4 regions of the Clostridium fungisolvens genome follow, and region 4 is predicted to be linked to each of the others. Evidence: riboswitches for the same ligand, from Rfam matches in the RefSeq annotation. Region 4 holds a riboswitch; each other region holds the start of a gene.

Region 1 (3,221 bases), 1.8 Mb from region 4:
CTCATAAGTTGAATTCTTATCTATCATAGAAGTACCATCTTTCTTAAGTGCCTTGTACGCGTACATATAATAGAAAGAATCATAATAAGCATCCACAACTATCCTAGATCCTGCTTTTTTATCTAAAGCTATTATCATATCTGTAGGTCTTTTTAGTTCTATGTTTAAGTCTTTATATTTTAAGTTACCTGACTTTGGGGTTATATCAATTGGAATAAGTAACTTATCCTCATCAAAATTAAAATTTTTAACGTCTGCCATAATATATAGATATTTTTCATCACTTTTAGTATATATCTTCATATTATCATCGCTTATTATAGGCTTATCCTTCTTCCAATCTGATACATCACCATCAACATAACATATACTTTCCTTATTTCCAGGGTCAAAAGCTAATATCCCAAATTCCTGCTCATTTGTCTGTGTATTGGACCAGTAAGCTCTTCTATCAGCTATATCAAGATCCATATTGTTCCATGTTCTTTTAAACCATTCGTCTTGCCAGGTGAATATAAGTCCTCCAGCATATCCTTCATCATATATATCCTTAAGCATAGCTACATCCATTTCCCCTTGACTCTTTTCATCTAAGTTCCCTTGATTGTACCCCATATAAACACTTCTATGCGCCATTCCCCTTGCTGCAGGAACACCAAATTCGGCAACTAATACAGGAACTGTATGTTCTTTAATTAAGTCTTTTAAATATGCCTTATAAGTATCTACTTTACCATTTTCATCTTTAAAGCTTGAATATTCATGTTGATAATTCATAGAATCTGGATAATACGGATATATATGATAAGCTGCAAAAAGCCCTGATTTAAAAGTGTCTTTCTTCTTTATATGTTCCGTATTAACCTCAGCCATATCTTCAGTCTCCAATGGTTCATTTGGATGCTTTAACACATCTGTTGTAACCCAATTAGTGAAACTCACAGGCCTTTGCATTTTATATTTTTCAGTCTCATATTGTATTGCATAATCTCCTGACTCACCTAAGAAAATTTCAAAAGGAGAAGCTTTTTCAGTATATAAGAACTTACCATTATAATCGCTTATATTCTTATTAATAGCATTAGTGTTATTTACAAGCTCAGGGTCCCACTCAATTCCTAGTATCCATCCCATAACATAAGGGGATACCTCCTTTGTATAATTACCACTAGCATACCCACTTTTAGCCGATAGTTTTGCATTTCCATGAATTATATCTACAAGCGTCTTTATATCTTCTTTGAATCCATTCTTAATCTTTGGGTTATGTGTATTTTTAAATTTTTTTAGATCATCTTCATTTGCCCAAACCCCTTGAAAAATATATAATGGTTTTATTGCAGTCCTATTATATTCATATAAAGCATCATAGAACTCTGGTTTAAGAATTGTATATACTCTTATAGTATCTGCATTCATGGCTGAAATCTCCTTAAACCATCTCATATACTCATCCTTAGTTATTGCTAGTTCCCCTGGATAAGCGCCTGGTTTAGCAGCTCCTATATTTACTCCTTTAATAAAAGATTTCTCCCATTTCCCATACTTGTATATATAAAAAGACTTACTATCAACCTTTGCTATATAAGAAACTCCATTCTCCTTATATATAGATACTTGATTCCTAACTAAAAACAAGTACTTATATCCTAAAAAAAGTAGCAAGATCGTAATGATTGAAAATATTATAAACTTCTTCAATTTTATCCCCCTCAAAATTTCCAAAAAACTCAAAATGCAACCGACCTACTATTATAAGTTGGCCGGTTGCACTACTCGCTCACCATATACAAAGTGCCCAATTAAGTATATAGATCAAAGCCTCCACTATTAAAATATAAATTCTAGCAGTACTCCATTCATTGATAGATGTACTTAATCAATAATAACTATTAACTAATACATATATATACATAATATCATAAATTATTCCTACTTTCCTATATTTTTTAATTAATTTTATATAGATGAACTACTTCGTAATCCATCTATAACTTATATTCACTCAATTTTACTAATCATAATAATATATTCTATATTAATTATTATTTTTTAGGAGTTTTATGTTTGATTATCCATTCTCTGATGACTATTTTCAATATTACAGGGCAATTTATAGCATCACAATTAATACGGAAGCCCATACACTAACTTTATTTAAGTCTGGTAACTTTTTCAAATCCTATACAGTTGCAGTTGGAAAATCTTCTACCCCTACTCCAAAGGGAACTTTTAAGATAATAAATAAAGCTATAAATCCAGGTGGTCCTTTTGGTGTAAGGTGGCTAGGACTGGATGCACCTAATGGTGATTACGGCATCCACGGAACTAATAATCCTGCCTCCATAGGCAAAAATGTGTCAAATGGTTGTATTCGTATGTATAACAAAGATGTACTGGAGTTATCAAGCTTAGTACCTTTAGGTACGGTTGTAAAGATCGTTTAAAAATAGTATATTAATACAACCTTGAAAAAAGTCTAAATTATATTGATTTTCGTTTTACCAATATAATTTAGACTTTTTTAGTTTTATATCTATATACGATTCAAATTAGCTTTTCTTTATATTCTTTATAAAGAAAGGCACCTCATAACTTAGCATTACAATCCATCCAAGACCACAACTTAATGCTATACCTGCAACTCCAAATCTTGGAGCAAAAATGTAAGAGAAAATTACTCTTCCAATCATTTGTACAAAGGTTGACATTAATGTTATCTTCAAATCACCCATTCCCCTAAAGTACCCTTGTATTCCATTTGTCCAACTAGGTAGTAAATAGAAAAATGCCATCATTTCAAGATACATTACTCCCATATTTACAACAGCATCATCGCTGCCATTGATAAAGAGCTTCATTATGCTCCTTGATCCTAAAAAAATCACTGCACATATTATGAACCAGTAAATAGTTTCTAACTTTAGTCCTGTCCATAAGCCTGGCTTAATACGATCATTTTTCTTAGCCCCTCTATTCTGAGCCAAAAAAGTAGTCATTGCTTGAGCTATACTTTGTTCTGGCATAAAAGCAAAATCATCTACTCTATTAACTGCATTAAAGGCTGCAATAGCTTGTACGCCTAATGGGTTCACTGCACCTTGAACCAATACTTTTCCTACATATAGACACGTTTGCTGCATTGCAGTAACCCAACTATAATTTATTGTACTTCTAAGTAAAGCTTTATCTAGTATAATTTCTTCTCTTGAAAAACGTAA
Region 2 (3,221 bases), 2.3 Mb from region 4:
CCATTTGTAATACTATATGTTAAGTTAGTTGGAGCCTGCATTGTTTGTCCATTCAGTGTAACAATTATAGTACTTCCATCTGAAGACTCTCCAAAACGGGTTGAATAAGAATGAATTTCAAAGCTATAATCACCTGAAGTCATATTTGTATAAGAAACAGTAGTACTTGTAACTGTACTTTTTAATACTTTCTGGCCATTAACTATTTGATATACCTTATAACTCGTAGCATAAGGAGATGCTGTCCAATTCAAGGTGAAATCCGTAGCACTTTTAATAGTTTGAACTACGTCTGTTGGCGGTGTCATCACCGGAAGTGTCAGTGTAAATGAAAGACTGCTTCCTTCAGTTGACTCGCTGAATCTATCACTATAGGAGTGGACTTCGTAAGTATAATCTCCACCATTCATATTAGTATAAGTTATACTAGTTCCAGTTAATGTGCTTTTTAAAACTTTTTGGCCATTAACTATTTGGTACACTCTATAATTGGTTGCATATGGAACTGAGGCCCACTTTAAAGTTATATCATTACCATTTGCTATAGAATATGTTAAGGAACTTGGAGCTTCCATTGATGGCAAAGTTAAATTAAAGCTTATTTGGCTTCCATCCTGTGATTCTCCAAAACGAGTTGAATAAGAATGAACTTCATAAATATAGTCATTTCCAGGCATATTAGAGTAGGTAACAGTTGTTCCTGTTAACGTACTTTTTAAAACCTTTACTCCATCAATTATTTGATAAACTGTATAATTAGTTGCATATGGAACAGCTGCCCATTTTAAGGTAATATCATTACCATTTGCAATACTATAAGTTAAGCTGCCTGGTGTCTGCATTACTGGAAGTATCAGAGTAAATGTCAGTTGAGATCCATCTTGAGATTCACCAAATCTGTCGCTATAAGAGTGAACTTCATACGTATAGTCACCAGCAGTCATATTAGTATATGAAATACTAGTACCAGTAGTGGTACTTTTTAAAGTTTTTTGTCCATCAATAATTTGATAAACCTTATAGCCTGTAGCGTAACTAACAGCGTTCCACTTCAGAGATATATCATTTCCGTTTAATATTGAATAAGCAAAATTACCTGGGGCTGTCATAGTTGGTAAAACCATATTTACATTAGTTGAGGCTGATATTGAAGATTCACCATAAAGTGGATTTACTGCTGAAACTGCATAAGTATAGCTTCCAGCAGGTGCATTAGTTATAGTATAAGTCGGTGTGCTTGATGTAGAAACTAATGTCTTTTGGCTATCAGCACCAATCTGATAAATGTTATAAGTTTTAGCATATTGAGAGCTTGTCCAAGTTAAAACTATATCATTACCATTTTGAATTTTACTGGTTAATGCAGTTGGAGCTGTCATATTTGGATAAGTAACATTAAAAGTAACAGGGGCACAAGGTCCTGACTCTCCATCTGTACTTAATGTTGATACAACATAACTATAATCTCCTTCAGGAATGTTATTAAAAGAATAAGAGGTTGATGTTGTTGTACCAACTAACTTAAGTTGACCATCAGTTATTCCATAAACATTATAACCAGTAGCTCCATAAACAGAGCTCCAAGAGAGTTTCGCATCACTTGGGGTAGTAAGTTGGACTGACAGGTTGCTTGGCGGTAACACATTGTTATTTGTTAATGCATAGACTTTTTCCACTGGTGGTGCCAGTTGGAAGAATAGTAGCAGTGATGCTAAAAATAGAAAACTGCTGCATAAAAGTTTTTTCATTTTGACCCTACCTTTCTTTGTGAAAAAGGGAAATAGGGAAAAGACAGACCTTAAGTAGGTCTATAGAATTGAAATTAGTATTCCCTGTGGTAACCGGCTGCCATCCACAAGATAAAATGTGGTACAGGCCCTTGGCTTTGCGTCTCATGGTTTCCCATGGTTTGCCTTTTTCACTTTTTAATTTTTTTAGATATATAGTTAGAAAACCACTAAAAATATAACTATATAAATTTAACTTTAAAGTAATATAATATAGCATATATACTAATAAGTTTACTCTTTTATATCTAATATGATAATTTTACTATATAGAGCGTAAATAAACAATACAGAAGGGTATTGTTAAAACCTGGTTTAATAAGGCATATTGATATTGATGTGTAAAATTATGTGTTAGTGACAAGTGATTATTATAGAGTACATATATTAGTACTATTTATATAAGGTAATAGATATATTGTTTTTAATAAAGGAGGGAGATTTATGAGTAAATATAATTTTAAGGTTAATATTACCCCAAATAAAGCATTTTCGTTAGTAAAGAATAGCCAAAGTGCAGATTTAGTACACGAAGAGTTCTTTGAGTTAGAAAATGGAGTGTGTACAGGAACATTAGTTTATGAAAAATACTACATGAGAACTAGCAATAGGGCTGCACTAGTTGTAATAATAGATAATATTAAAGGATACACAGATGTAAGAGCTATAGCTACAGGCAGCTCAGAAGGCTGGCTTTTTAAGTTTGATTGGGGCGCTGCGGATAATTTTGCAGCCAGTATTGAGAAAATATTAAAGGAGTATATTATATAATTAAAATTTTTAGCAGCCTTTATTAATTAAAAGGCTGCACTTTTTTGTCAAAAATGCTACTGTATATCAAAGGTTACTTTACCTGTATCCATATGATACTTGGCTCCAATTACATTTATCTTCCTTTCGGCAGTTAACTTTTGAATAACTAAGCTTTTATTAATCAAATTCATAGAATTTTTTATATTTTCATCAATTGTTAGATTATAAATTTCATCTGCATTTTGACTATTATTTTTAGTTTTATTATAAGATGGTTTTATTTGATCTATTATAGCTGTAATATTTTCAGATGTTGTACCACCTTCAATTGCAGCTTTTACTGCACCACATTTTTCATGACCTAAAACAATTATTAATGGGGCACCTAGATGTTCGGCTCCATATTCTATGCTTCCTAATGCAATAGGATCAATTACATTTCCAGCATTTCTAACAACAAATAAATCACCTAGTCCTTGATCAAACACTAATTCAGGTGGAACTCTAGAGTCTGAGCAACTTAACACAACTGCAAAAGGCTTCTGACCATCTGTAGATAGTTTCTTACGTCTAGCATCGCTTATATCATGTGTTAGTACTTTATTATCAACATATCTTTTATTGCCTTCTATCAAAAGTTGTTTTGCCCGATCTATACTAACATTGTCTGGTCTTATGTAC
Region 3 (3,221 bases), on a different contig from region 4:
TTTATGTCAAGTAAGTTAGATAATATGGTTTCATTCTTTTGAGAGTTATTTAACATGTGGTTTGCATCATTATTAATATCGTTACTTAAAGAGGCTATATATTGAAGAGATTTTGCTTCTTGATCAACAGCTGTTGATAAGGTAGTACTTGAATTTAATAGCATCTCTGAGAACTCACTTATTTGAGAGAATAAATTAAAGATATGTTCATTTTTTTCTTTTATATCTTTTTCATTATTACTTATATCTTTAAGTAATAATGAAGAGAAATATGTAAAAATATATATAGCAAAAGAAGTAAGGGTTATCACAATTATTCTAATAATTATTTCTCTTAAAAAAACTTGGTTTTCAGGCAGTAAATTTGAATTACTAAAGAATATATACACTTGTGATAGTACGCTAGCTCCCACTGAAATAAGAGTTAGCTTGTGATCAAATAAAAGTGCACTTAATAGTATGAAGTAGAATACTACTATCCATAATTCCTTAGATGGAACCATCCAAGCCAAATAAATATAGTTTACATAACATATAATCACTAAGCTAGCTTTTAAAAAAGTTAACCCTCTCTTCCATGATTGGGCATCCTTCATAGCCCATTTGTATCCTAATCTAAAAAGTATAACCTCAAATAAGGTTAGAGCCATTAAAATATATAATGAGCTCCAACTTATTTCAGGATATAAATTCATTGCCTTCATACCTATAAATAATGTTCCTGCCATTAATGCACTAACAGAATATATTATTAATACAAATTTTAATGTTTTTTTCTGAAAGTCAATTATACTACTTGATAAGGCTTCCATTCTTATCCCCCTGTTTCTAAAAATTAATTACCATTTATAGATTAGAGAAGACATAGTGTAACCAGCTGCAACAGAACAAAATATTAGAATATCCCCTGACTTAAAACCTTCAATAGATAATTTATCATCTAGTGCCATGATTGGGCTTGCACAACCAGTATAGCCATATCTATCACCGATAAATATAGCCTTAGATTTATCTACACCCAGTTTTTCAATAGTTTGATACAGATCATATTTAGAGAATTGTGATATAAAATAATGAGAAACTTGCTTTGGAGTAAGCTTATAATCTCTTAGTAAGGAGCTTATAAGTTTAGTCCATTCATCAGAAAGAAAACTAAAATCGAAAGGATCCCATTTTAATCTTCGATCATAATTTGAAGTTTTTTCATCAGTTATTTTTGACAAACCACAATTAGGAAATCTTATATTTTCATTATAACTATCATCAGTGAATACCCTAGAACCTAAAAATCCTCTTTCTTCCTCCTCTTCTACAATTTCAAGTATAATAGCTGCAGCTCCATCTGATATACCTTGATAAACAACTAAATCATCTTCTCTAGAAAATGGTAACATGTTCATTGAACCTAATACAAGAATTCTTTTATATTTATCGTCTAATTTTAAAAATCTTGAAGCAATGTCGATTGCTGTAAGCATACCTATACAATCATTATTTATATCAAAAACATTTGTAGCATTTTCTGCCTTTAGTTCATTTTTTATAATTAGCGCACAACATGGTGTAAGAAATTCAGGAGTATCTGATGCTGATATTATTGCATCAATATCTAATGGGGTAAGATTACTTCTTTCTAAAGCCACTTTTGCAGCTTCCACCGCCATTGTAATGCTTGTTTCGTCTGGAGAAGCTATAGTTCTTCTGTCTCTTCCCATTTTCTCCATAAGTCCTATTGCATGATTTTCCGTTCCAAATCTTTTATAGTGTTCTATATAGTAATCGTTATATAGTGTCTTTTCAGGATGATAACTTCCTACTCCTTTTATTATTACGTTTTTTACCATAATATCTCCTCCGTATAATTAAAATTTTTAATTTAAAATAATATTAAAAATAAAAATGGACAAATTAAAACTTGTCCATTTTTAATCTAACAAACTTAGTAGCCTGGCAATCATAAATCAAATTCTTAGATCCATAGCTTTGCGTCCCAACCTTTCGATAGGTTTGCCTTTATTAAGTAAAAATAGATAACATTATTAATATAAGGATTTGGGTAAAATTACTAATTACGACTATTTTACCAAAGATTACACAAAATGTACATAAATACACAAAAAATTAACATTTAATTCAATGCATGTTATTTTTAAATAAAAAATTTTAAATATAAGGTATAATTTATAGATTTATTCCAATAATTAGTTATATAGAAAATGTTTTCAGAATTTTTTGAAAATAAGAAGGATAATAATTTAAGGAAGAGAATATTATTTATTATAATAATATAAAAAAGGTATGAATACATTTATTAGTAACTAATTCTATTTTATTCTTTATGAATTTATAACTAAATTATATATGAGGATAATTATCCGAATACACTAAGACATAATATAAGTTAAAGAATAAAAAAGAAGAATATGCCGCCTGTAAGATTCTTCACATACGCTTAAGAAAAGGCAGATGCGCAAAAAAATTTACTAAAGAAGATCGCTTTAGCGAATTTTTTACAAGCGATATAAAGGTTGAATACTTTATAGGATTATCCCGTCATATGATACACAACATCTATAAAATTAAATCTATCAATTTAACTTTCAACACATTAATATTAAATCGTTTATATTTACCATTAATACATTCTGTTCAAAAAGAAAATATTTTTAGCTTTGAAAATCTTTAGCTAGTTGATATGAGTTTTTTTAGTTTCGGTAAGATATTAAAAGATAAGTACAGTATCTTGCAAAATAAATCTCAAAAAGATATCAATCAACTACTGCTTTATATACAGCTAAAGTCTAAATTTTAATGGAAGGTAGGTGAATATCTTAACTTTATAGATTATGAAGTTAAGATAAAATGTATGAAAGACTATAAAACTGATAATCTAAGAAATGTAGGTATAATTGGACATAGTTCATCAGGGAAAACAGCCCTAGCAGAAGCTTTATTATATTATACTAAAACCATTGATAGATTAGGAAAGATAGAAGAAGGCACAACTACAAGTGACTATGATGTTGAAGAAAAAAAGAGGGGAATCTCTTTATCTGCTTCTGTTATTCCATTTGAATGGAATGATAAAAAGATAAACCTTGTAGATATTCCTGGTTATTTTGACTTTGTAGGTGAAGAAATACAAGGGATTAGAGCTATAGATGTTTCCATGATTGTAGTTTGTGGTGCCGCCGGAATACAGGTTGGTACGGAAAAGGCAT
Region 4 (3,221 bases):
TCTCCCATGATTTAGTATTCTCATTATAATAGAAAGCAGAAAGTTTATTTATATCTAAATTTTTAATTTCATCATTTGTAAGCTTTACTGATATAGTTGCTTTTCCACTCTTAAAGATATGAATGTCTTTTACCTTTGTTCCATCATTTTTATACATTTCAAGACTAAAATCAAATAACTTCCCAATATCCTTAATTGAATTTAAGGAATCATCATTTTTTACAATTGCCTCTCTTAACTTAATATAGTCCCCGTTGTTTACCCCATTATAGTCTATAGTTGAAAAAGGAAGTACTAAACTAACATTATTTGCAGTAACCTTTACACTACCTTTTCCCCCATTGGTAGTTGCAGCATCAAACTTTGTTTCTACAGTTTGTACACTATTTGATAGTGTTGGAACTACTGTATTTTCAGTGTCTTTTGATATTTGCTTAGAATCTAATGTCAATACAGCATTTGCACCACTAACATCCACATTGAACTTTTCCTTATTAGTATATTGTGGAGTTGAACTATTGTTCGTAGTTGTACCACTGTTACTAGAACCTGTACTATTTGCTGAATTTGTTCCACTATTTGTAGTAGTATTTGTATTTTGATTATTAGTGCCACTGCTATTATCTACAGAATTTCCAGAAGTTTCTGGAATAGATATTGGTGTATATCCAAACCCTACTATGCCACAAGCAACTAAGTTTTTATCATCATAAACCTCTAGAGCTTTTAATCCACTATCAACGATATACTTTTTTATAAATTCATTACCTTCCAACTTGTAAATAACTCCATCTTGATTTATCCACACGTTTCCGTTAACATCACGCGATGAATAGGTATAGGTATCTGGAAACTTGAATTCCTTTTCTAATTCAAGAGTATCGCTATTAATTTTATACTTCTGGACTATTGCTTCTCCTTCAATAGTACTCCCATTAGAGCCAGTTACTAATTGCCTACCAACTAAAATTATTGAACTCTCAGTACTAGGATATACATTATATATAACCATAGGCTTAGTATTATTAATTGCATATTCTTTTACCAAACCATCTTTCGAAATCTTATAAACCTTATTATCTGTACCTGACTTAATTGATTTATTAAACCACAGGCTACCATCTATACTTTCCTTAAGATGCCCAAAACTATCATAGGTTTGTTCATCTTTTTGTAGCCTGATATCTTCATATGAAAATCCTTTATCATTATATATTATATTTTTTGTATTATTATATAATATTCTCCCATTAGAATCATATGTTGGAATATTGTGCTCATCAGCTTCATACCAAAATACACCATTTGAATCTATGACTATCTTATCTACATAAGCCTGTCCATCCCCGTACTTTGGAACTTCTTTTACATATTCCATTTTGTAAGTATTTAAATCAACTTTATATATTGAGCTTTTCTCATCTTTATCTGAAACTACATAAGCATTATCGTTATAAACGCCTATAAAGCTTAGATACCTTAAAAGATTAAAGTCATCTGATATTATATGCTTTTGTCCATTTTCTTCAACAAAAAATTTTATATTATTGTCAATGATAACTGCATTGTTAACAATAGTTTTATCTTTATATTGATAAACAAAATCTACAGTTTCTTTTCTCCTATCTAAAAATTGAGGAACAGATGAATTAACCTCTTCTGCCATCGCAACCTTTGGTACCCCAATACCAAAACTCAATTGCACTAAAAACATAACTAAGATAGCTATGCTTATGTTCTTTCTTTTTTTCATTTCAAACTCCCCTTACATTAAAAATAAGCTAAAAAAATCTATGGTATTAGTTTTTGAAGTTAAACACCCCCAAACAATTCCATAGATATAGACCGCTTACTTAATAAAAAAGTGAGTTTTTAGTAAAAGCATATCACTATACAATTTAGGTAACCCGGCTGCCATAGTCAATAACCTTAGGCCCGTAGCTTTGCGTCTCTACCTTTCAGTAGATTTGCCTTTATCTATGGTATATTTTATGTAGTATGTAAAATTATATCATAATATGACAAAATTGTGAAGAAAATATTACAATACTGTTAACTTTTTTGGATTGAAAAATTAATTCAATTTAATATATCACCTAACTACATATCACCTCATTTTAGCTTTCATCACTTTAGCATGGCTTGTTAATAATATTTATTTATATTTTCACTTTTATATTTTGTTTAATAAAATATAAAAGTGAAAATATCATATTAATTCTTTGTGTAAACTAATTAAGTCATCGGAAAATTAAATATTTAATTTCGACACCATGTTTTAACAGCTCCTAACTTTTTTAAATTTCACTAAATTAATCTTGATTTTTATTTGCAATAAACAGATAAACAATGTATCATATTTATGTAATATTTAAGGATATGTGGTGCGATAATAATCTTGTATTTATTATAGGTCTATTATTAGCAAATACATAATCTATATAAGAAGGAGTATAACAATGAAAGCAGTATACAAAAACCCTAAGGAATTAGCAACAAAGTTATTAGATGTAGTTGATTCATACAGAGAGGGCTTAACTACTTATGAAAAGTTTGAAAGTACTATTCTTACTCTAATAGAAAAGAACGAGGACAGAATATACAAGAATGGATTTATGCCTACAAAACTAATTAATGTTATAGGTGAAGATAGAAAAGCACTTATCGATGAAGTGGCAAGCAAATTAGATAAGTAGGATTTTTTCAAGGGAAGTAAGTTTAAAATTAAATTTTGAATTTACTTCCCTTTATTTACTACATAGGAAAATATATTTTATTCAGTGTATAGGTTAATATCTTTCCATACCTCATAATTTTTGTTGCTAGGATCCATAAGAATTCTATTATCTTCATTGAATATAAAAGTAGGCCGACTTTCAGCATTGTATTTAGGCCAGAAAACTTCTAAAGCTCTATTAGGATCACCACTTTTTGCAAAGTTTACCCAAGCAGTATGCATATCATCTCTAAGTTTATACATAATATCTTTTGACGTACCTTTCCAAAACCTACGTATAATTCCCCTTCCTAAATTATCCAATGCAATAGGAACCTCTACACCATGTACAGACTTTAATCCAAGTAATCTAGTTAACCTAGGAGCATAATCAAATCTATACATCCAAGTGTCATTGTAACCACTCTGCCAATCAGCCACTTTAATTGAATCAACTAAAAAAGCTCTATCTTTAGCCAATTCCTTCATTTGTTCATTTTGGGAA

Evidence for each region. A riboswitch is a leader RNA that binds a small molecule or an ion and turns the genes downstream of it on or off. The one in region 4 is predicted to bind cyclic di-GMP.
Region 1: it holds a riboswitch for cyclic di-GMP, as region 4 does, so the genes downstream of both, bsdtw1_RS02920 (family 2 glycosyl transferase) here and bsdtw1_RS10865 (hypothetical protein) in region 4, are expected to answer to the same signal.
Region 2: it holds a riboswitch for cyclic di-GMP, as region 4 does, so the genes downstream of both, bsdtw1_RS21370 (OmpL47-type beta-barrel domain-containing protein) here and bsdtw1_RS10865 (hypothetical protein) in region 4, are expected to answer to the same signal.
Region 3: it holds a riboswitch for cyclic di-GMP, as region 4 does, so the genes downstream of both, bsdtw1_RS23150 (ketoacyl-ACP synthase III) here and bsdtw1_RS10865 (hypothetical protein) in region 4, are expected to answer to the same signal.

What each region holds. Positions count from the first base shown of each region.
Region 1 covers NZ_BLZR01000001.1:767,194-770,414, reverse strand. Annotated here, with positions in the region: gene bsdtw1_RS02920 (family 2 glycosyl transferase) at 1-1,701, opposite strand, end outside; cyclic di-GMP riboswitch class II at 1,753-1,834, opposite strand; gene bsdtw1_RS02915 (L,D-transpeptidase) at 2,064-2,447, shown strand; gene bsdtw1_RS02910 (MATE family efflux transporter) at 2,553-3,221, opposite strand, start outside.
Region 2 covers NZ_BLZR01000001.1:4,823,307-4,826,527, reverse strand. Annotated here, with positions in the region: gene bsdtw1_RS21370 (OmpL47-type beta-barrel domain-containing protein) at 1-1,748, opposite strand, end outside; cyclic di-GMP riboswitch class I at 1,834-1,924, opposite strand; gene bsdtw1_RS21365 (DUF6054 family protein) at 2,232-2,558, shown strand; gene bsdtw1_RS21360 (carbonic anhydrase) at 2,615-3,221, opposite strand, start outside.
Region 3 covers NZ_BLZR01000003.1:3,165-6,385, forward strand. Annotated here, with positions in the region: gene bsdtw1_RS23145 (methyl-accepting chemotaxis protein) at 1-812, opposite strand, end outside; gene bsdtw1_RS23150 (ketoacyl-ACP synthase III) at 840-1,844, opposite strand; cyclic di-GMP riboswitch class I at 1,939-2,022, opposite strand; gene fusA (elongation factor G) at 2,867-3,221, shown strand, end outside.
Region 4 covers NZ_BLZR01000001.1:2,522,936-2,526,156, forward strand. Annotated here, with positions in the region: gene bsdtw1_RS10865 (hypothetical protein) at 1-1,753, opposite strand, end outside; cyclic di-GMP riboswitch class I at 1,899-1,982, opposite strand; gene bsdtw1_RS10870 (TIGR04540 family protein) at 2,460-2,696, shown strand; gene bsdtw1_RS10875 (carboxylesterase/lipase family protein) at 2,774-3,221, opposite strand, start outside.